3 regions of the Pseudoalteromonas sp. BSi20439 genome follow, and region 3 is predicted to be linked to each of the others. Evidence: predicted binding sites of a transcription regulator. Region 3 holds the regulator's gene; each other region holds the start of a gene.
What was found. The regulator FliA, encoded in region 3, starts transcription of late flagellar genes. The targets are predictions, from matches to a motif close to CTAAAGNTNNNNNNNNNNNNGCCGATA.

Region 1: a site for FliA is predicted at 2,367-2,393, ahead of P20439_RS17795 (DUF5610 domain-containing protein). Genes of this name have one in related genera too.
Region 2: a site for FliA is predicted at 3,818-3,844, ahead of P20439_RS07825 (VC2046/SO_2500 family protein). Genes of this name have one in related genera too.

The regions. Positions count from the first base shown of each region.
Region 1 covers NZ_BADW01000225.1:111-4,100, reverse strand. Annotated here, with positions in the region: gene P20439_RS17805 (RNA-binding protein) at 1-394, shown strand, start outside; gene murI (glutamate racemase) at 357-1,145, opposite strand; gene P20439_RS17795 (DUF5610 domain-containing protein) at 1,212-2,336, opposite strand; gene trmA (tRNA (uridine(54)-C5)-methyltransferase TrmA) at 2,502-3,599, shown strand; gene P20439_RS17785 (DUF523 domain-containing protein) at 3,609-3,990, opposite strand, start outside.
Region 2 covers NZ_BADW01000085.1:257-6,227, reverse strand. Annotated here, with positions in the region: gene P20439_RS07850 (NCS2 family permease) at 1-826, opposite strand, end outside; gene P20439_RS07845 (tetratricopeptide repeat protein) at 945-1,406, shown strand; gene P20439_RS07840 (SulA-like leucine-rich domain-containing protein) at 1,724-2,158, shown strand; gene P20439_RS07835 (YchJ family protein) at 2,198-2,674, shown strand; gene P20439_RS07830 (DUF6172 family protein) at 2,742-3,044, opposite strand; gene P20439_RS07825 (VC2046/SO_2500 family protein) at 3,256-3,783, opposite strand; tRNA gene P20439_RS07820 (tRNA-Tyr) at 3,896-3,980, shown strand; tRNA gene P20439_RS07815 (tRNA-Tyr) at 4,030-4,114, shown strand; gene P20439_RS07810 (M48 family metallopeptidase) at 4,146-4,838, opposite strand; partial or broken gene P20439_RS19140 (MHYT domain-containing protein) at 5,082-5,971, shown strand, end outside.
Region 3 covers NZ_BADW01000067.1:14,811-28,785, forward strand. Annotated here, with positions in the region: gene fliR (flagellar biosynthetic protein FliR) at 1-620, shown strand, start outside; gene flhB (flagellar biosynthesis protein FlhB) at 630-1,760, shown strand; gene flhA (flagellar biosynthesis protein FlhA) at 1,832-3,940, shown strand; gene flhF (flagellar biosynthesis protein FlhF) at 3,962-5,449, shown strand; gene P20439_RS06335 (MinD/ParA family protein) at 5,442-6,302, shown strand; gene P20439_RS06340 (RNA polymerase sigma factor FliA) at 6,329-7,039, shown strand; gene cheY (chemotaxis response regulator CheY) at 7,080-7,463, shown strand; gene P20439_RS06350 (protein phosphatase CheZ) at 7,480-8,253, shown strand; gene P20439_RS06355 (chemotaxis protein CheA) at 8,268-10,484, shown strand; gene P20439_RS06360 (chemotaxis response regulator protein-glutamate methylesterase) at 10,538-11,689, shown strand; gene P20439_RS06365 (flagellar motor protein) at 11,682-12,446, shown strand; gene P20439_RS06370 (flagellar motor protein MotB) at 12,452-13,411, shown strand; gene P20439_RS06375 (ParA family protein) at 13,424-13,975, shown strand, end outside.

The DNA of each region.
Region 1 (3,990 bases), on a different contig from region 3:
CCTAGCATTAGACCCTGCACTTCTATTCGGTGCCGGTTTATTAATTGGTGGTGTTGTTATTGCTGCAATGTCATCAGTAACTACAGAAGAAGCCGAAGTAAAAACAAAAACACTTTATGTTGGCAATCTTCCTTATCGCGCAAATGAAGGCGTTGTACGTGCTTTGTTCGAAGAGCAAGGCAAAGTCTTTAATGTTCGTTTACTAAAAGATAAAAACACTGGCAAACGACGTGGCTTTGGTTTTGTTGAAATGGCTCAAGCTGATGCAGATAACGCAATTGCTAAGTTAAACGATAGTGAGTTCCAACAACGTACTTTAAAAGTACGTGAAGCAAAACAAAAACAAGAAGATGATTCTAACTCTTATCGCTCAGAGTCGGATCAAACAGTGTAACTAGCTTAACCGCTAATTTATCACTACATACATCAGCCGTTGCATAATAGTGCAGCGGCTTTTTTATGTCCGCTTGGCAATCACTTAAATTTAGTAAATAACTAACCCGCTTCGCAATAGCTGCTCCAGAGTCTAACAACTTTATACGTGCTTTAAAGTAATCACTTATTGGTTTTGCAAGAATAGGAAAGTGAGTACAGCCTAATACCAGCACATCTATATCGTTATTAATATTTAACCGGTCTAACTCAGTGTGCAGCTTTTCAATATCTAAGTGTTGGGTAAAAAAGAATGCTTCTGCCAAGGTAACCAGTTCAACACTACTATATAAGCTTGTGGTTATAGATGAGGCATGCTCTTTAATTAGCGCATCTGTATATGAACTTGAAACCGTAGCGGGGGTTGCCAATAACCCAATATGCTTTGATTGTGTTATTTGTGCTGCGGGCTTAACTGCAGGTACAACCCCTACAATTGGAATATCTGTTATTTTTCGTACCGCACTTAACGCAGATGTTGAAGCGGTATTGCAGGCTATAACAATTAAGTCGACATTAAGTGACTCATCTTTGATAAATTGGATTAGTCCACATAAGCGATTAATAATGGTTTGCTGCGACTGTGCACCATAAGGCAATAATGCGTTATCCATGAAGTAACTGTATTGAGCGTGGGGAATGCTTTGCTGAATATGCTCAAGTACTGTGGTTCCACCTATACCTGAATCAAAGACCATGATGTGCGCTGACAAACTACCATTCCTACTCTTTACTTTGAACGGCAGTTTGCCATGAGGCTTTTATAAAAGAAAGTAGTTTTACTCAGCGTCTAGTTTTGCAGTAGCTGTGTTTAATTTATCTAAGTTTTCAAACATGGTGTTAGTGTAATCAACCAGTTTATCTATTTCTTGTTGATCTTGATTTAGCCATTGAATGATACCTGATAGCTGGCTTTCTAATCCTAATGCTTGCGCTTTAGAGTAAGCCGATTTTAGATCATCATTAAAAGGGGCTACAGTTTCGGCAATGGCTTTTTCTGATGTTGGCTTAATTTGTTCATACTCTTTAATAGCTGCCACAGTTTTACTTTGACGTAAGTCCATTGAAAATTCCACCAGCTGTTCATTTCCTAAGCTGAGTTCTTGGGCTTGTTCAAATGCTTTATCTAAGTCGCCACTGAAAAAGGTTTTACTTACATCTTGTAACTCTGTCATTAAATCATTTATAGCTTGCTGCTCGTCTTCATTAAGCTCTCCATTTACTGACATAGAAAATGATAACTCGCGAGATTCAGAAAATTGCGTACTAAATGCTTGCGAGCTTTCAGTTTGCTGATAGCGACTAGATGACTGAGATTGGTAAGCATCTGCAAAACTAATACTCACTTCATCACCTTCTGCGGTGGTAAAAGTGTAATCAGCGCTGTTACTAAGGTTCACATATTGCGATTGACTAACCGTTACGCTTGCCGGCTGAGGATTAAATAAGTTCTGCTCAAATTTATCAAGGCCATTGAAGATGCCCTCTTTTGATTTATTAATACCCTCTTCAAGCTCTTGATTAAATACGCCCATACCTTTTAATTCATCGACAGCTTCATCAACACCTGTTTGCACGCCTTTACGTGCCTGGTTAAGTATATCTTGTAGCTTGTCATCATCGGCACCATTGGCCTTGGCTTTTTTTACCGAGCTTGTCACAAAGTCTAAAACATTTTTGACGACTTCATTAAAATCAAACAATGGTTTGTCTTTTTTCGCTTCAGCAACCGGCAAACCTAATTCTTTTGCCATTTTGTCACCCAATACGGCAGCAGCCAATTCTTTTCCGCGTTGCTGATAGCTAGTTGGTGGGGAGTCTATTTTAGGCTGTGGCATTGCTTGTTTAGTATTGTATTTATTGGCATTGCTGTTTGGAACAAAACTAAAGTTACCTATTTTCATGAGAAGACTCCTATTTAGACATACTCTGTATATCGGCCAAGTAAGCCTATACTGTAGTAAAATGCTTAAAAAAAGCTCACTATATTTGATCAAAACTAGACAAATACGCTTCGCTCCCTACAATAGCGCCGATAAACAGATCTCAACGATAAGGTTATACCGTTAATGGCAGTTATAAATATAGATACCACGCAGTACGATGCACAATTAAATGAAAAAGAGCAGCGTATTACAGAGCAGTTTCAACGTTTCGGTGTAAAACAGTTAGAAGTATTTAGCTCTGAGCCTATTAACTACCGTCAACGTGCAGAATTTAGAGTATGGCACGATGGCGACGATCTGTTTCATATTATGTTTGATCAACAAACGAAAGATAAAATACGTGTTGATACCTTTGACCCTGCAGCTCCTTTAGTAGGTGAAGTTATGCAGGTAATGATTGATAACTTAAAAGGCTGCGAAGTACTGCGTCGTAAGCTATTTCAAATAGATTATTTATCGACCATCAGCGGTGAAATTTTAGTGAGCTTGCTTTATCACAAGCCACTTGATGAACACTGGTTAACTGAGATCAACGCCTTAAAGGAAAAGCTAAGTAACCAGTACAAAATTGACTTTATTGGCCGTGCACGTAAGCAAAAAGAAAAATTGGGCGATGACTTTGTCACTGAGCGCTTAATGGTGAATGGCCAAGAGCTAATCTATCAGCAGGTAGAAAATAGCTTTACTCAGCCTAATGCGAAGGTAAATATTAAGATGTTGGAGTGGGCACAAGAGCTATGTAAACCACTAAATAATGATTTACTAGAGCTATATTGTGGTAACGGAAACTTTTCAATTGCACTTGCGGACTCATTTAATAAAGTGCTGGCAACAGAAATATCAAAATCATCTGTGCATTCAGCGCAATATAATATTGCTCAAAACAAAGTAACTAACTTAGATATTATTCGCATGTCGAGCGAAGAGTTTACTCAGGCAATGAAAGGCGAGCGTACTTTCTCTCGCTTAGATGGTATTGACCTTAGTAGTTACAACTGCCAAACCATTCTAGTCGACCCACCTCGTGCTGGCATGGATACCCTAACGTGTGATTTAGTGGCTAACTATGAGAATATTATTTATATCTCATGTAACCCAGATACGTTAGAGCGCGATCTTGATCACTTAACACAAACCCATGAGGTTAAGCGCTTTGCAATATTTGATCAGTTCCCTTACACACACCATATTGAATCTGGTGTATTTTTACAGAAAAAATAAAATCTAATACTATAATACCAGCGCCTTGATGAGTGCTGGTATTTGCTCTTCACTAAATACTTTAACTTGATTCTTTACCAATAACTTAGCGGTCAGCCCCATGCCTTTTACTTTCACCCCACTATGGCTTCCATCATAAATTGTATTACGGCCACACGAAGGACTAGACTCTTTTAGTAAAGCAAAGCGAATATTATGCTTATTACAAAGGGCTAATGCTTTATTAGCGCCAGCTTCAAATGCACTTGTTACATCCTCAGCAGTATTTGTAATAACTCGATTTTGCTTTATCTCAGCGGGCGCTCTAGGCACGAGTAAACCACCAGCAATCTCAGGACAAAATACGATTAATCTATTTTGCTTTTGCCACAAATTAAGTTGAGGGTGCAAT
Region 2 (5,971 bases), on a different contig from region 3:
GCATATTGCCGTTTTTATCTGCTAGTCCAGCTTTTTGAGTAACAGCTACCAACGTCCCTGAGGTATCAAATAAATCAACAAATAAAAACGCAAAAATAACACTTAGCATAGACAGTTCAAAAGCAGCACTAAAATCAAGTTGCATGAACGTCGGCATTATTGAAGGTGGCATTGCAACAACACCATGATATTCAACTAATCCCATAGACACTGCAATCGCGGTGACAAGCAAAATACTAATAAGCACGCCACTTTTAAAGTCGCGATAAAGTAATGCCGCAATAACAAAAAAACTAAAAATAGCTAATAACGGACCCGGTGACGTTATATCACCTAGCTGCACAAGTGTTGCAGGGCTAGATACAATAATACCAGCACTTTTAAGCGCGATAAGTGCCAAGAATGCACCAATACCGGTTGCTATTGCTTGTTTAAGTACCAGAGGGATTGCATTAATAATCCATTCACGCACCTTAAATAAGCTTAATATTAAAAATATACAGCCTGACATAAATACCGCGCCCAGCGCTGCTTGCCAGCTATAGCCCATACCTAACACAACGCCATAGGTAAAAAATGCATTTAATCCCATACCCGGTGCCAATGCCAGTGGATAATTGGCCCACAAACCCATAATAAAACACCCTATTGCAGCAGCAATACAGGTGGCAACAAATGCGGCACCTTGGTCCATACCGGCTTCTGCAAGCATAGCTGGGTTAACGAATACGATATAAACCATCGTAATAAATGTAGTCATACCGGCAATACATTCACGGCGAACCGAAGAATCATTTGCACGGATTTTAAATAAGGCTTCGAGCATAATAAACTTGTGGTTGTAAAAAGTGGCGAGATTTTAGCATAAAAATAACTTTTTACAGGACATTTTACCTTGCTATATACTAAACTAGCTAAGTGATTAAAATAACAAACGAAGTAGCATGATCAAAACGACACCAAGTGGCCAAGACTTAGAGCAACAATTAGACAACATTCTTTCTTTTGTAACGCAACCAAGCGATGCAAACCTCCCTGCGAGCTCTAAAAGCACCGATCAAGACACATTAAATAAAGCCCTTTATTACCTTAAAAATGAACAAGGCGCTTTAGCCGCAAAATGGATGCGTTTAGCAGCAATGGCAGGAAACTATCGTGCACAGTTTTACTTAGGGCTGTTTTTTATTAAAGGGCAAGGCGTACCACAAAGCGTATTTCATGGGGCTGCGTGGCTTAGCTTAGCTAGTAGCCAAGGATATGAGCCAGCAATAGAAGCAATGAGCGATATACGTAAGCATATTAGCACTAAACGACTTAAAGACGCCCAATGTTATGCTGCCAGCTTATATGAACAAATTCATCAGTTACAATTTTCACATTTGATCCCTATAAGTCACGAAAAATAATTTTACTCCCTTGTAACTCATTTCATCTATAAATTAATTAAGCGTTTATATGCTAAATGCAACAACGCTTAATTTTTTAAAAGTACTGTATATCCCCTGTATTTCAGCTTAGTCGTAGATTAAAAAACTAACACCAAAAGCGCTCACCCACTAAATACCTAATCAATTGTTATATATAACTTATTTGTTTTTAAATAATTAAATTTTCATGCTCAGCTGAATAACTGTACAAAAAATAGCAAAAAACACTTGCACCAAACAACTGTATAAACTACTGTATGCATGTACTGTATAAAAACCCAGTGAGTGAGACGATTATGTTACAGCCTATTACCGTAAGAACAGTTAAGAGCTACCAACAAGATGACCAATCAGATTGTGTTAACGTTGTTCAAATTGAAGATGAAATTTCAGCAACGTTTGAATTATTAAAAGTATTACACCAATACAATAGTTTAAATGCATGGACACTTTTAATTGCACCAGACCATGTGCCTAGCAAAGCGCTGCTTGATTCATGCTCAATTGATACCAGTAAATTACTGGTTATACGTCAAAAGCACTTAGTTAATTTAGAGTATGTTTTAAGCTCTGCACTTCATAATGGTAATTTTGCCGCGGTGATCACCTGGACTGACATAATAAATAATCAGCAGCTATCTCAGTTATCATTAAACCTGAGCCATACACGCACTAAGCTATATTGCTTTAGCAAAAAAAGCGCTCAAGCTGAGATTTCACTAACGCAATAAGCTTGGTAAACTAGCGTTTTAATACACAGTACATTTATTATGACCTCTAACGCCCTACTATGTTTTTGTAGCAGTCAGCAACTTTATGCTGATTGCTGTGAACCTTTTCATTTAAAAACCAAACAGCCACAAACACCAGAGCAACTTATGCGTGCTCGCTACAGTGCTTATGCTGTTAAAAATGCAGTTTTTGTTCGTGACAGTTACGCAAAAGAAAAACAAGCTGAAAACTCAATATCAGAAATTAAAGACTTTGCAACTAGCTGCCGCTTTGTAAACTTAACCGTATTAGATTCTGGCTATGATGAAGATACAGGGTTTGTAAAGTTTAAAGCTCATTACTTTTATCAAGATCTATATTGCGAGTTGGCAGAGCATTCAAAGTTTATTAAAGAAGATGAACAGTGGCGATACCTTGATGGTGAGATTACACCGGTTGCCGATATTAAAGTAAAACGCAATGATACTTGCCCTTGCGGAAGTAATAAAAAGTATAAAAAGTGTCATAGTGTATAAGTAAAAACCACAAAAAATGGGCCACTTGGCCCATTTTCAAAAACTACACAAAACGCAATTTAGCGTTTTATTCGTCATCAGCTTCATCGAAGTCTTGACGCTGCGCAGGTCTTGCTAAAATCTCTAAGTAAAAAGAGGTTAAACCTTGCTTTTCAATTTCACTGATGTGATTGTTAATTTCAGCAACGTGAACTACTTGGGCTTCTTCAGCCGTGTTACCAAACTTACAATCGAATGCCCAGTAGTCGGCATCAACAGGTAAAGTTTTATTACGTTCTCTTTTCAAATATTTTTTCACTTCATGCTTTGCAGCATCAACCATACGAGGGTATTTGATTTTCTCATGATTCAGCGTGAATGTTTTCTTCATTACGTTCCTAATTACCTTGGTTTAATGATAATGGCATTCAATGTCATACCATTTGCGCCATTATAGCAATTGCATTTAAATTTTGGATGCTTTTTTTATATTAAATCAGTTATTAAAATAAAGCACCTGTAAAACCACTCGTTACTTACTAATATAAACACAGTTTATTACAATCTAATGGCGCTTAAAAACAGCATTCAATGTAATTTAATTAGGCACTAAACAAATGTAGTGGCTGGTGGAGGGCTTCATTTTGTAAATCATCATAAAATGCTGCGGCATCCATTTGCACATTTGAGAGCGGCATATCAGTGTTTTTAATTCGCCGACGGACTGCTAGTTCACAGTTATCAATTACGTTAAGCGGGATATGATTTTTATCATCTCGAATATTTAACGGCTCAGGCTTTAAACACTGGGTTAATTTTATATCACTCATCCCTACAGCGCTTCCCATTTTTGCTAAAAGTTCCGTGTTATTTTTGCCAATTAACATATTAAAACTCTCAGGCGCTAATGGCTGCTTTGGACCCGCACCAAATTGTTTGCGCAGGGTCTCTTCATCGGCTTGATAACCACTTGAATCAATTTTAGGTAAGTGAAACTCACTAAAATCAAGCGCATCATGAGATAGCATTGCTAATAAAAGAGCAAATTCACCCCGACGGCTTTCATGCACACTTTTATTGAGTCGTGTTTTTAATTGACTCTCTGTGATTAACAAATCACCAACCTGCATAGACTTTAGCCTATTTAACTAATTAATAAGTATTTATCGGCTAAATTTGAATTTTCTTTAGCTTTTTTCTTTACTTAAATAAGAAGTTTGCTATTATCTGCCGCGTTGCATTGGAGGGGTTCCCGAGCGGCCAAAGGGATCAGACTGTAAATCTGACGGCTCAGCCTTCGCTGGTTCGAATCCAGCTCCCTCCACCACTTTTCTTAGGCTAAGTTAAGTGGGGCCAAATGCAATAAAAATTAGTGTGGAGGGGTTCCCGAGCGGCCAAAGGGATCAGACTGTAAATCTGACGGCTCAGCCTTCGCTGGTTCGAATCCAGCTCCCTCCACCACTTCTCTTCTTTACCTCGTTTATTTTTCTTACTATTCAAAAACCCATTGTAAACTCATGCCATGCTTATTTAGCCAAGCGCTTGCTTTTTTGTATTCTGAATAAAATAATCCTACACGATGCCAAAATTGAGCACTGTGATTTAAATACTTTAAATGCGCTAACTCATGCACAATTACATAGTCAATTACCCAGGTGGGTGCGCCTGCAAGGTGTAAATTAAAGGTAAGCTCACGCCTGCGGTTACAACTGCCCCAGCGACGCTTATACGATTGAATACGAATATTACTCGGTAGCTTTTCACCCATCAGCTGACAATAGTAGTTTACTCGCATTTCAATATAACTTTCTAACTTCTCATGCAAAAACTGCTCTAGCAAACCTTGATACATTTGCGTTCGATACTTCACACGTGAAGAAATACTCAGTAACAGCGTTTGGCTTTCATTGTGCTGCTGCCATTGAGTGCGTGCTGCATTTTCAAATTGCACATTTACAGCTTCATTAAATAATTTAATGCTATGGGTTTTGAGTGGAAACTGTCGTGTATCGGCTTGAGTTTGTTGCTTATGTAGCTGAGCATCAATCCAGCCCTGTTTACTCAACAGCCATTCATTTATTTGTGTTTTCGTTACAAAATGGGGCGCATACACCGTAAGTTCTCGCTGTGCGACTTTGATCGCTACTGTTTTTCTTCGTTTACTTCGCTTTAAAGTGTAATCCAACAATGAATGCTGCCTAGTTATAATTAAAGACTGGGCTTTATTTTACCTTGTACCATAACGGCTGATCTATAAATAATCCCTACTAAATGCCATTTTAATAACAATGCATTTAGTAATGCTCAATAAATAGTAAGTTTAAAGCTTAAAACACTTACGTTACTGTTGTAACTTAGAGCTCAATACCTTGTGATTATTGTTGTGTTTATATTAGACTGGGTTTAAGAGTTATTATGTGAATGATTGATGCTATCTAATTTTTTTATAAACCAACCAGATCCAAGTCTAATTATTAATGGTGTATACGACCCAAGTTTAGTGACACTATCTATACTCACAGCAATTTTTGCAGCCTACTTTTCCCTGCACGTTATCGATTTAGCAAATAATACTCACTTTAAGTCTTATCGTAAGCTAGCCAATTTAACTGCAGCTTTAGTGCTTGCTGGGGGGGTATGGAGCATGCATTTTATTGCTATGCTCGCGTTTTCTTTGTGCACTACAATTAAATACGATCCCACACTCACTTTTGTGTCGTTTATACCGGCTTTACTGGCGTGTACCATTGCTTTTTCTTGTTTGAAAACATATAGCACCCACCCTCGTATTATCAATTTAATTCTAAGCTCACTTTTATTTGGCGCGGGTGTTGGCACCATGCATTACAGTGGTATGGCCGCAATGCAATTAAGTCCGTTACTTCGTTATGATCCAATATGGTTTAGCGCTTCAATTGTTGTGGCAGTGCTGCTGTCTTTCATCAGCCTCTATGTACGTTTTCATTTACCTGCACACTTTAAAAAATTAACGCCGGTGCATAATCGTATTATTTGTGCGCTTATTCTGGGGTTTGCCGTGGCTGGCATGCACTATATGGGCATGGCCGCTGCGCGATTTATTGCAACCACTCCGATAATTAACGAGCAAACAAATCGCACTTAACCTTTATCGCTATTAGTGTGTCGTTTGCCACGCTTTTATTAACAGCGGTGGTTGTGATCATCAATGGCATGATCCGCTACAGAATGCTATTAGGGAAAAAATCTGCTGAAGAGTCTCGTCTTGATGCTATCTTATCAACCGCCATTGATGGCATTGTCACTATCAATATTAAAGGTACCATTTTAAGCTTTAAT
Region 3 (13,975 bases):
TGCCTGTTTTACCTCCTGCTACGTTTACTAATTTATTTTCTTTTGAAATGATTTTAGTGGTACTACAACAAATGCTGATTGGTGTCGCGATTGGTTTTGCATCTACACTATTGCTCAATACGTTTGTATTAGCAGGGCAAATTCTTGCTATGCAAACCGGTTTAGGTTTTGCGTCTGTTGTTGACCCCTCAAATGGAATGAGTGTGCCTGCTGTAGGGCAGTTCTACCTCATTTTAGCTACCTTGTTATTTTTTGTATTTAATGGCCACTTAATGATGATTCAAATGGTGGTGCATAGTTTTCAGGTATTGCCAATTGATGGTAATTGGTGGGCGGTTGATCATTACTGGGACATAGTGACATGGGGTGGTTGGATGTTTACCACTGCATTAGTGCTGTCATTAGCACCATTAACCGCCATGCTGGTTATTAATATGGCATTTGGTATTATGACCCGTGCTGCACCGCAGTTAAATATTTTCTCGATAGGCTTCCCGTTTACCTTAGTGGCAGGGCTCGTTATTATTTGGGCAACGCTCGGTAACTTTGTCACTCAGTTTGAGTTCCAATGGCTAAAAATGGTTGAGCTGATGTGTACTCTAATTGGTTGTTCCCCTTAGGAGAGCGTAATGGCTGAAGATTCCGGACAAGAAAAAACCGAAGAACCCACCCCAAAAAAAGTTGATGATGCTAAAAAGAAAGGCCAAATAGCGCGTTCTAAAGAGTTAGGTACCATGTTTGTGCTTATTTTTTCTGCTATTTCCTTATTAATGTATGGGCCTGAAATTGGCAAAGGCTTGTACCGCATTATGGGAAGAATGCTGAGTCTTAACCGCAATGAAACCTACGACACCACCAAAATGTTTGCCGTATGGGGAGAGGTGGCCGACGTACTGTTATTTCCTATGTCGATGTTTGTACTCATTATTGTATTGGCTGCATTTATCGGTAATACCATGCTTGGCGGCTTTAATTTTAGTTGGCAAGCAGCTGCGCCCAAAGCCAGTAAAATGTCGCCAATGAAAGGCTTTACCCGCATGTTTGGTCCACAAGCGGCTATAGAATTGCTTAAGTCATTATTAAAGTTTGGCTTGGTGGCCGCATTTGCTATTTTTTTAATTAATACGTTTTTTGATGAAATCTTACATTTAAGTATAGAAAGTGCGCCTGGCAATATTGTTCATGCTTTGGAAATTTTAGCGTGGATGTTTTTAGCCATGTCTTGCACCTTAATTATTATTGCTGCTATTGATGCGCCTTTTCAAAGTTATAGCCATAACAAACAGCTTAAAATGACTATGCAAGAGGTAAAAGACGAATATAAAAACTCAGAAGGTGATCCGCAGATTAAAGCGCGCATAAGGCAAACCCAACGTCAAATGTCGCAAAAGAGAATGATGCAGGATGTGCCAGACGCCGATGTTATTGTTACCAACCCTACTCACTATTCCGTAGCTTTAAAATACGATACAGAGCGAGCAGGCGCGCCTATTGTATTAGCCAAAGGTGTGGATGAGCTCGCCATGCAAATTCGTAAAATTGCATTGGGTAATGAAGTGCCTATTGTTGAGTCTCCAACTTTAACCCGAGCGCTTTATCATACTGCAGAAGTGGGTGAGCAAATCCCCGATCAGCTATTTACTGCGGTTGCTCAAGTGCTTGCTTATGTGTTTCAGCTTAAACGGTTTAAAAAAGGCCGCGGAAAACGCCCTGTTGCCCTTAATAAAAAGCTGCCTATCCCCGATGAATTTAAGTATTAACTGCTAACCAACTAACTTGGAATAGTTATTGCAATTTCAGCGTAGTGTCAATTTTTTGAAATTGTAGAGTTATGGAATTTAAAGCGGTATTACAACAACTTAATAAAGATAAAAAAGAATATGCGAAGGGCGTTGGTACACCGCTTTTGGTGTTGGCTGCGCTGGGTATGGTTATTTTACCACTGCCTCCATTCCTGCTTGATATATTATTTTCGTTTAATATCGCGCTTGCGTTAGTTGTATTACTGGTCACTGTATACACCATGAAACCGCTTGAGTTTGGTATGTTCCCAGCCGTGCTGTTAATTGCAACCATAATGCGCTTAGCACTCAATGTGGCCAGTACCCGGGTGGTACTGCTTGAGGGTCATAACGGTGGGGATGCTGCTGGTAAAGTCATTGAAGCATTTGGTTCAGTGGTAATCGGTGGTAACTACGCCGTGGGCTTGGTGGTGTTTTTAATTCTGATCATCATTAACTTTGTGGTAATCACCAAAGGTGCTGGTCGTATTTCAGAAGTATCAGCGCGTTTTACTCTAGATGCTATGCCAGGTAAGCAAATGGCCATAGATGCAGATATGAATGCCGGTTTTATCAGTGCCGAGCAAGCCAGAGAACGTCGTGAGGAAGTAACTCGTGAAGCTGACTTTTATGGTTCTATGGATGGTGCTAGTAAATTTGTAAAAGGCGATGCTATTGCTGGCATAGTCATTTTAGTGATCAATATTGTGGGTGGCTTATTTGTTGGCATGATCCAACATGATTTAAGTTTTTCACGCGCTATGGAAGTGTACACACTATTGACCATTGGTGATGGCTTAGTCGCGCAATTACCTTCATTACTACTTTCAATTGGTACTGCAATTGTTGTAACCCGTCAAAATGAATCGCACAACATGGGCGATCAGTTTAAGAAGCAATTAGGTAACGAAAAGTCGTTATTTATTGCCTCTGGTATCCTCATAACTATGGGCTTAGTACCCGGTATGCCGCACCTTGCATTTTTAAGCTTAGGGGCGCTTTTAGGCTACCTTGCATACTATACCCAACAAAATAAACTTAAATTAGCGGCTGCTGAAGCCGAAGAAGCTGAAAATGCAGCTTCAGGCACTGGGATTGCAGCTAAACAAGAGCAAAAAGAGCTGGGCTGGGATGATGTACAACAAGTTGATGTTATTGGCTTAGAAGTAGGTTATCGCTTAATTCCTCTGGTTGATCAGTCACAAGGTGGTGAGCTATTAAACCGCATTAAAGGGGTGCGTAAAAAACTATCTCAAGAGCTGGGCTTTTTAGTGCCGCCTGTGCATATACGCGATAATCTAGAGCTCGACCCAAATGCGTATCGCATCACCATGATGGGCGTATCAAGTGGTGAGGGAGAGCTTAAACACGGTGATGAATTGGCAATTAACCCAGGCCAAGTATTTGGTCCGCTAAAAGGCATTGAAACCAAAGACCCTGCATTTGGTTTAGATGCGGTATGGATAAAACCAGATCAAAAAGATGAAGCGCAATCTTTAGGTTATACCGTAGTTGATTCAGCAACTGTTGTAGCCACTCATATTAGCCAGTTACTGACTAATAGTGCCGCTTTATTACTCGGCCATGAAGAAGTACAAAACTTATTAGATATGTTAGGTAAGAGCCATCCTCGCTTAGTTGAAGGGCTAGTACCTGAGGTATTACCGCTAACCACTATCGTTAAAGTGCTACAAAACTTGTTAAATGAAGGGGTAGCAATACGTGATATGCGCTCAATTGTTCAAACCCTTGTTGAATATGGCCCTCGTAGCCAAGACCCTGATGTATTAACGGCTGCAGTGAGAATATCGTTGCGTAGATTAATCGTTCAAGATGCTGTTGGTATGTCTTCTGAAATCCCTGTCATAACCTTGGCGCCTGAGTTGGAACAGATGTTGCATCAGTCACTTCAAAATGCAGGTGATGAGGGTGCCGGAATAGAACCAGGACTTGCTGATAGACTTCAAACATCATTGAATGAAGCGCATCAAAATCAAGAAATGGCCGGTGAACCTTCAATATTGCTAACGTCAGGAATGTTGCGCACTGTGTTATCTCGATTTGTTAAATACACCATTCCAGGATTGAGAGTGATGTCTTATCAAGAGATACCAGATGAAAGACAGATCAAGATTGTCAGCTCTGTAGGCCAACAATAAGATTTTAAAGGGGTTTGAATTATGAAAATTAAACGTTTTTTTGCTAAAGACATGCGCACCGCACTAAAAGAAGTAAAAGAAGAGCTTGGTGTTGATGCGGTTATTATGTCAAATAAGAAACTAGCTAATGGCGTTGAAATTGTTGCTGCTGTTGATTACGACAAAGCCGCGACAAAAGCGCCAGAGCAGCCTCAAAGCCAACCAGTTGCAAGAGCTTCATTTGCGCATACTGAGAGTTCACATAATTTTGTAAAACCAGAACCTCAACGCGCTCAACCTAAGCCACAAGCAAAGGTAGCAGACAGTTTACAAGCTTTATTAGAACGTCAATCTCCCCGTCCTCGTTCAGCAGAGCTTGCGTCAATGTTTTCACAATCTGGAATTGACACCTCTGGTCATTACCAAGAACAAGAAGCTGTTCAATCTCGACCTAAAAATATGTTTGAACGTGAACAAAGTGCGCCAGCACGTCCTCGCACCCAAGCTGATAGCTTAGGTTTTGATGATTTAGACAGTGGCTTTGACGATTTAGACTCACCGAGTGCACCGCGCCAGCAAACGATGCAAAACGAGTCGAGTGATATAACCACCATGCGCGAAGAAATGAACGCAATTCGTCAATTACTAGAACATCAAGTATCAGGTTTAATGCAACAAGATATGGCGCGTCGTGATCCAACCCGCGCCTGCATGATTGACCGTTTAGTGGGTATGGGGATAGATAAAGACGTTGCTGAGCAGATGGCATGCTTTGTACCCGACGATGTATCTCGCCAACAAGGTTGGAAAGCCTTATTGAATATGGTTGAAGACCAAATGCAAACCACTAACAATGAAATACTTCGCCAAGGTGGTGTTTATGCATTAGTAGGCCCAACAGGGGTAGGCAAAACCACCACTGTTGCAAAATTGGCAGCATTAGGTGCGCAAAAGTACGGTGCTGATAAAGTTGCGCTTATTACGACTGATACCTACCGTATTGGTGCCTATGAGCAGCTAGCAACTTATGGTCGAATTATTGGCTGTGGCGTAAAACAAGTCAAAGATGCAAATGAATTAGCAGAAGTTTTATACCATTTACGAAATAAACGTCTAGTCTTAATTGATACAGCAGGAATGAGTCAGCGAGATTTACGTTTAACTGAGCAACTTAATACCTTAATGCGTAATCAGCGTGTGGATATACGTAGTTATTTAGTATTAAGTGCAACAGCACAAATTAATGTATTACAAGAAACAGTAAGGCACTTTAAAAAGGTACAGCTCAGTGGGTGTATTTTTACTAAGCTAGATGAGTCATTGAGTTTAGGTGAAATTATTAGTATTGCGATTCAAAACCGCCTCCCAATAGGGTATCTTACTAATGGTCAGCGAGTACCAGAAGATATTAGAGTGGCAAATGCCGAAAAACTAGTAAAAAAAGCTGAGCAATTGTATTTAAAAAGAATAAAAGCACAACAATCACGACACCAATCAGTGGCGTCGAGCACAGTAGAGATGTATGATTAACACAGTTTTAGATCAAGCAAGCGGCCTTCGCAAAATGAGCAACAATAATAATAACGGCGTAAAAGTTATCGCTGTCACCGGCGGCAAAGGTGGAGTGGGTAAAACAAACGTATCCCTTAACACGGCAATCGCGTTAGGCCAACAAGGCAAGCGTGTGCTGGTATTAGATGCTGATTTAGGATTAGCCAATTGTGATGTTATGCTTGGACTACGCGTAGAGCGTAATTTATCTCATGTTTTATCAGGTGAGTGTGAACTCGAAGATATTTTAGTTGAAGGCCCTGCAGGAATTAAAATAGTGCCAGCAACATCGGGTTCGCAAAGTATGGTTGAGTTATCACCTTCAGAGCACGCGGGATTGATACGTGCATTTAGTGAGCTTAACACCGATTTTGATATTTTAATTGTAGATACCGCTGCTGGTATTTCTGACATGGTATTGAGTTTTTCTCGCGCCGCACAGGATGTGGTTGTGGTGGTCTGTGACGAACCAACCTCAATTACTGATGCATATGCGTTAATAAAAGTGCTGAGCCGTGAGCACGGTGTTTACAAATTTAAAATTGTTGCCAATATGGTGCGTAGCTTACGTGAAGGGCAAGAATTATTTGCTAAACTTTCAAAAGTAACCGACCGATTTTTAGATATATCAATGGAGCTGGTTGCAACGGTTCCTTATGATGAGAATATGCGCAAATCAACGCGTCGCCAAAAAGTGATAGTTGAAGTTTTTCCAGGGTCTCCTGCTGCGATTGCTTTTAAAACACTGGCGACAAAAATTGCTAAGTGGCCAACACCTAGTCAAGCCTCGGGTCACTTAGAGTTTTTCATTGAGAAGTTAGTTAGTAACTAACAATGACAATACCGGTGAATAGAGCTATGGGATATCAGTCAACACAGAATTTAAATATGATTGTTGAAAAGCATGCCTCATTAGTCAAAAAAGTGGCGTGCCATTTAATTGCTCGTTTACCGGCCAGTGTGCAACTAGATGATTTGATCCAATCAGGTATGATTGGCTTAATAGAAGCTTCTAAAAACTTTGACGCAAGCAAGGGCGCAAGTTTTGAAACCTTTGCGGGTATTCGCATTCGTGGTGCAATGATAGATGAAATGCGCCGAGGTGATTGGGTTCCACGTTCAGTTCACAGAAAAAGTCGCTTGGTAGCAGAGACAATAGTTGCCCTTGAAAGCAGTTTAAACCGTGAACCCAAAGATATTGAAGTTGCTGAAAAACTTGAAATTTCGTTAAATGAGTACCATCATATTTTAAACGATGTCAATGTAAGTAAAGTTTTAGGTATTGAAGACCTTGGTATTGACGATGATGTGATTACACCTCATGGTCAAGATTTAGCACTAGACAAACCTTTCAATAATGTTAAAAATGAACGGTTTAATGAGTCTTTACTCAGTGCGATAAAGTCGTTACCGGAAAAAGATGCAATGGTGCTTTCTTTGTACTATAACGATGAAATGAATTTAAAAGAAATTGGGCATATACTCGATGTTAGTGAGTCGCGTGTAAGTCAGATACATGGTCAGGCGATGATTAAGCTTAAAGCAAAGATCAATGACTGGATAAACTAGAAGTAAGTAAATAAAGGTTCAGGCCTCACTGGAGGATGTTTTGGATAAAAACATTAAAATTCTTGTTGTTGATGATTTTTCGACGATGAGACGTATTATTAAAAACCTGTTGCGCGATTTAGGTTTTACCAATGTTCAAGAAGCAGATGACGGGTCAACTGCTTTACCTATGTTGCAAAATCAAGTGTTTGATTTTGTGGTAACAGATTGGAATATGCCAGGCATGCAAGGTATTGATCTTTTAAGGGCAATTCGAGCTGATGAAAAATTAAAGCATATCCCTGTTTTAATGGTAACGGCAGAAGCTAAAAAAGAACAAATAATTGCTGCGGCCCAAGCAGGTGTTAATGGTTATATTGTTAAACCATTTACTGCAGGTACATTGAAGACTAAATTAGAAAAAGTGTTCGAACGCTTAGGTTAATGAGAGGGAGAGGCTTATGTCAGCACCTGCTGCGCCTCAGATTACTTTAGAACAAGCTCGCCAATTAGTGGCTTTTTTAGAAAATGGTGAGCAAGATAAAGCGAATCAGTTAATTTTAGAAACAGCTTCACAAGAGCAATCACAGTTATTTGCTGAGGTGGGTAAGTTAACGCGTCAACTGCACGAAGCTTTAAAAAGCTTTGAATTAGATACGCGATTAACAGACATTACCACTGATGCCATCCCTGATGCTAAAAAACGCCTCAACTATGTTATGGAAATGACAGAAAACGCAGCCAACAAAACGATGGATGCGGTTGAAGCAAGCTTACCTTTAGCGCAAGAAATTGCTGACGAAATAGCTGATATCAAGCCAACATGGGATCGGTTAATGAACCGTGAAATTGAGCTTGGTGAGTTTAAGTCACTTTGCCATAGCATTGATAAGTTTATGAACAGCTCTCATCATAAAACGGATGAGTTACAAATGTTGATGACCAATGTATTGATGGCTCAAGACTATCAAGATTTAACTGGTCAGGTTATTCGTCGTGTTATTGAACTTGTGCGTGAAGTTGAAGAGAGCTTAATCCACTTGTTAACTGCATTTGCGGCGCAAGGTGAGGTTGAGCAAGTACAACCAACTGAACAACCAGAAGAAACAGAAGATTCCATTGTTGCACAAACACTAGCAGGTCCAGAAGGGCCTATTATTGATAAAGAATCGCGTAATGATGTTGTATCTGATCAAGATGAAGTTGATGATCTATTATCAAGTTTGGGCTTCTAATAGGAGAGTACTGCATGAGCTTTGAAGTCGATGAAGATATTTTACAAGACTTTTTAGTAGAGGCCGGAGAAATCCTTGAGCTTTTATCTGAACAGTTAGTAGAACTGGAAAACAACCCAGATGATACTGAACTACTAAACGCAATATTCCGTGGCTTCCATACCGTTAAGGGAGGTGCCGGATTTTTGGCAATGACAGAGCTTGTTGATGCATGTCATGGTGCTGAAAACGTGTTTGATTTATTGCGCCAAGGTGTAAGAACAGTTAACTCTGAATTAATGGATGTGATTTTACAAGCACTTGATACCATTAATGAAATGTTTGCCACAATTAAAAATCGTGACCAGCCAGAGCCTGCAGATCCAGAGTTACTTGCAGTACTTCACAAGCTTGGACAACCACCAACGGCTGAAGAACTCGCCGGCGATTCTGCAGTTGAAGACATAGCTCCTGTTGAAACTCCCTCGGTAGAACCTGAACCTGTAGTTGAGCAGCCAAGCAATGATGCGGAAGAAGATCCGTTTGCTTTTGATGAATTATTTAGCGGCCCAGATACTAGTAGTACAGATTCTCAGATTGATGAGATCACTGAAGATGAATTTGAAAGTCTACTTGATGAACTTCATGGAAAAGGGCAAGCCCCGCAAGAAAAACAATCCTCATCAAGCGACAGTGATGTCAGTGGCGATATTACAGATGATGAATTTGATAGCTTATTAGATGAGCTTCATGGTGTCGGTAGTTTTGGTGAAGTAACTCAAAACGCCCCAAGCACACCACAGCAAGCACCATCAGCTCCTACAGCCTCGCAAAATAATGATTCAAGCGCGAGCGATGATGAAATAAGTGATGATGAGTTTGAAGCTCTGCTAGATGAGTTACACGGCAAAGGTGCACCTAAGTCGATAGAAACACCGGCTCCTGAAAGTAAATCTGAACCCGTAGCCGCTAACAAACCAGCGCCTGTTGCTGCAGCAAAACCACAGCCCAAGCCAGAGCCAGCCAAGCCGGTACCGGCTGCACAGCCTGCAAAAGCAGCTCCCGCTAAAAAAGCAGCGCCACCACCGGCAGAAACAACAGTACGTGTTGATACCAAACGCCTAGATCAAATAATGAACATGGTAGGTGAACTGGTACTTGTGCGAAATCGTTTAGTAAGTCTAGCGACTAACTCTGATAGCGAGGCCATGGGTAAAGCAATCTCTAACTTAGATGTAGTGACTGCTGATATCCAAGGTGCGGTAATGCAAACACGAATGCAGCCAATTAAAAAAGTATTTGGTCGTTTTCCTCGTGTGGTACGTGATTTAGCACGAACGCTGCAGAAAGATATTAATTTATTACTTGTCGGTGAAGACACCGATTTAGATAAAAATTTAGTCGAAGCATTAGCAGACCCATTAGTGCATTTGGTTCGCAACTCGGTCGACCATGGTATTGAAATGCCAGATGTTCGTGAAGCATCAGGTAAACCAAGAACGGGTACTGTGACTTTATCTGCTTCTCAGCAAGGCGATCATATTCTACTTACCATCCAGGATGATGGTGCCGGAATGGATGCTGAAAAGCTTAAAAAGATTGCGATTAGTAAAGGCGTGCTTGATCACGACCAAGCGAGTCGCCTTTCTGATACTGAAGCGTATAACCTTATTTTTGCGCCTGGCTTTTCAACCAAAGAAGAGATATCAGATATTTCCGGCCGGGGCGTTGGTATGGATGTGGTTAAAACAAAAATCACTCAGCTCAATGGCTCGGTAAATATTAAATCAGAGATGGGCGTAGGGACTACTTTAGAAATTAAAGTACCACTTACTCTGGCGATACTGCCCACCTTAATGGTAGTGGTTGGCGAACAAACCTTTGCGTTGCCACTGGCAGGTGTTAGTGAAATATTCCACTTAGATTTAACAAAAACTAATGTGGTTGATGGCCAGCTAACTATTATTGTTCGTAAAAAATCGATACCGCTGTTCTATCTTGAACACTGGCTCATTAAAGGCGCTGATAGAGGACAACGAAAAGCACAAGGCCATGTGGTGATTGTGCAAATAGGAACTCAAAAAGTGGGGTTCGTTGTTGACTCGCTCATTGGTCAAGAAGAAGTGGTGATTAAGCCTTTAGATGCATTACTTCAAGGGACGCCAGGTATGGCAGGTGCAACAATCACCTCTGATGGTGGTATTGCACTGATATTAGATGTGCCGAGTATGCTAAAGCATTACGCTGGATAATAAAAAGTAGGCATAAACGTTATGCCTACCCATTCATTGAATAAGAGAGCGAAATGGCTGTTAAAGTTTTAGTAGTTGATGATTCAAGCTTTTTTCGCCGCAGGGTGAGTGAAATTCTTGAACAAGACAGCGGCATTGAGGTTATAGGTTTCGCTGTTAATGGTCGAGAAGCGGTCGATAAAACAGCTCAGTTACGACCCGATGTGATCACCATGGATGTTGAAATGCCGGTGCTTGATGGTATTAGCGCGGTTAAAGAGATCATGGCGAGTAACCCCACTCCTATTTTAATGTTCTCATCGTTAACACGCGCTGGAGCATCAGCCACCTTAGATGCACTTGATGCCGGAGCGATGGACTTTTTACCGAAAAAGTTTGAAGATATTGCCCGTAATAACGATGACGCAATTAAGTTATTACAAGGTAAGGTAAAGGAAATAGGTCGCCAGCGCATTGGTAGAATCACAAGAGCGCCAGCATCTCCTAGTATAAGTAAACCTGCTGCAAGCACGTCTGATCGCTTTTCTAATCTCGCTAAAAAGCCAATTGTTCAACCTGATCGCAGCTTTAATAATGCAGCTCCTACACCAACCAGTAGTAGCACATCAGCGCGCGCCAGTGGTAAGCAGTATCAATTAGTTGCTATTGGCACATCAACAGGCGGACCGGTTGCACTGCAAACTATTTTGACTCAGTTGCCTGCTAATTTTCCACACCCAATACTCCTCATACAGCATATGCCTGCGGCATTTACACCTGCGTTTGCAACCCGATTAGATAGCTTGTGTAAGATTAAAGTAAAAGAAGCGCAACAAGGCGATAGACTCCAACCTGGTTGTGCTTATTTAGCGCCGGGCGGGCAGCAAATGATGGTAGAAGGGCGGGGGTCAAACAGAACATTACGTGTATTTGAAGATAAAAATGAACGAGTAAGCTATAAGCCTAGTGTTGATATTACCTTTGCCAGTGCAGCAAAAGCGTATCAAGGCGATGTCCTTGCCATTATTTTGACTGGTATGGGGGCGGATGGTCGTGATGGTGCTCGCATGCTTAAACAATCTGGCGCTACAATTTGGGCTCAAGATGAAAAAAGCTGTGTTGTATATGGTATGCCCCAAGCAGTAGCAAGTGCAGGATTAGCAAATGAAAGCTTAGGTCTTCATGATGTAGCGGTGCGCCTCAAAAGAGAGGTTGGCTGTGGATAAGCTTTCTGTTTTAGGATTATTGGTTGCACTAGGCGCTATTGCAATCGGTTATTCTTTAGAAGGAGGTGTGGTATCTGCGCTGTTTAATGGGCCTGCGCTAATTATTGTATTAGGCGGCACATTGGGGGCCGTGATGTTACAAACATCAGCCAATACATTTAAGAAAATGCTCAGTATTACTCATTGGGTTTTTGTCACCGATGACCACGATATTGAAGATGCGATTGAGCAAGTAAAGCGCTGGTCGCATAAAGCCCGCCAAGAGGGTTATTTAGCCCTAGAAAACGAAGCGCTTACTCACACTGATCCTTATGCCGCTAAAGGACTAAGTTTATTAGTTGATGGCAGCTCTGACCAAAAGCTTCGTGATACCCTAGAAATAGATTTATTACTTGAACGAGAACGACTGCTTGAAGCTAGTCGTGTATATGAAGCGATGGGGGGTTACAGTCCAACTATCGGTATTTTAGGTGCAGTGCTTGGACTTATTCAAGCGATGTCATTTATTAACGATCCTGAGCAACTAGGAACGGGTATTGCCACTGCATTTATCGCTACTATATATGGCGTAGGTTTAGCTAATTTACTGTTTTTGCCGATGGCCAATAAATTAAAGCAACGGGTTGAGCAAAAAATGCTTTACCATGAAATGCTAGCTGAAGGCGTTATTGCCATTAGCCAAGGTGAAAGCCCTATTAATATTGAATTAAAGCTTGAAGCTTACCGTGTCGAACGTCCTCTTTTACAGGGCCATTAGCGGTTATGTTACGCCGTCGCTTACGTCATCAAAACACTAAAAGCCAACATACTGAGCGTTGGCTAGTCTCTTATGCAGATTACATGACCATTATGTTTGCATTTTTTGTTGTATTGTATGCCATTGCAATAAACAAAGAAGACAATATACAAGTTTTATCTAACTCTCTTGAGCATGTTTTTGATAAGTCAGCGAAACAATTTTCTCAGCAAGGTAAAGGGGTAAACGGCGATGCTTTGTTGCTTGAAAGAGTGACTCCTGAAGTTGAGGTTTTATATGGCGAAAGTATTCAAAAACAAGAACAAGGGCCTGTGTTGCTCGATGGTCAAAGTGATAATAGCAATATCAGCCAACGTCACTTAGGTAAGCCGCTCGATAGTTTACTGGTCAAGCTACAATCGTCTCTGATTGATGAGATACGCAGTGGTGAGGCAAGCCTAGAGCTTAGCCAAGATTGGTTGGTTATTGAGCTTAATTCTGGGTTATTATTTGCCAGTGGCAGTGCTGTTGCGCATAATCAAGCCAAAGAAGTTGTAAAAAAGATTGAAGCAATAATCGCACCTGTCGATAACTATATAAGAGTGCGTGGGTACACAGATAACGAAACCATACGCAATGAAATATTTCGCTCTAATTGGGAGTTGTCGGTGGCACGTGCAACATCAATATTAGTTGAATTAGAGCGCTTAGGTATTCAATCTGCACGTATGGCAATAGAAGGGTATGGCCAATATTCACCTTTTGCCGATAATGATACCGAAGCTGGGCGAGCTGAAAACCGCAAAGTAGTGATTGCGCTTTCTAAGTACGGCTTGGTTTTAGAGTCATCAAATGAGGATACTGAGCAGCAAGTCCCTGAGGAAGCTAAACCAACTGAAGTTGAGCTGCCTACTCAAGACGATACAATAAAAATAATTCGCTTAGAGCATGGTGGCATTCGTGTTACCACGCGTAATGAACAGTAATTAGGATGTAATGTGAAAATCTGGACAGTAGCCAATCAAAAAGGAGGGGTAGGCAAAACCACTACAGCGGTTAGCCTTGCTGGGATCCTTGCGCTTCAAGGTAAGCGTGTTTTACTGATTGATACCGATCCGCATGCATCATTAACTTATTACTTTGGCATTGATTCAGAAGATTTAGAGGTCAGTGTTTACGACATTTTCACTCGCGGTTCAAGCATGAAAAGCGAAGAAGTATTGCAAGCATTATGCCCCTCAACCATAGAAAATCTTGATATTCTACCTGCCACTATGGCAATTGCTACACTTGACCGTAGTATGGGTAATAAAACGGGAATGGGCCTGATTTTAAAGAAAACATTGGCTAAAATTAGCGAGTATTACGATTATGCAATTTTAGATTGTCCGCCCGTTTTAGGGGTGCTGATGGTCAATGCGCTTGCAGCCTGTGAAAGAGTATTGGTGCCAGTACAAACTGAGTTCTTAGCGCTTAAGGGGCTTGATAGAATGATGCGTACTATGGAGTTAATGCAAACCTCGCAAGCGAAAAGCTATGAATATACTATA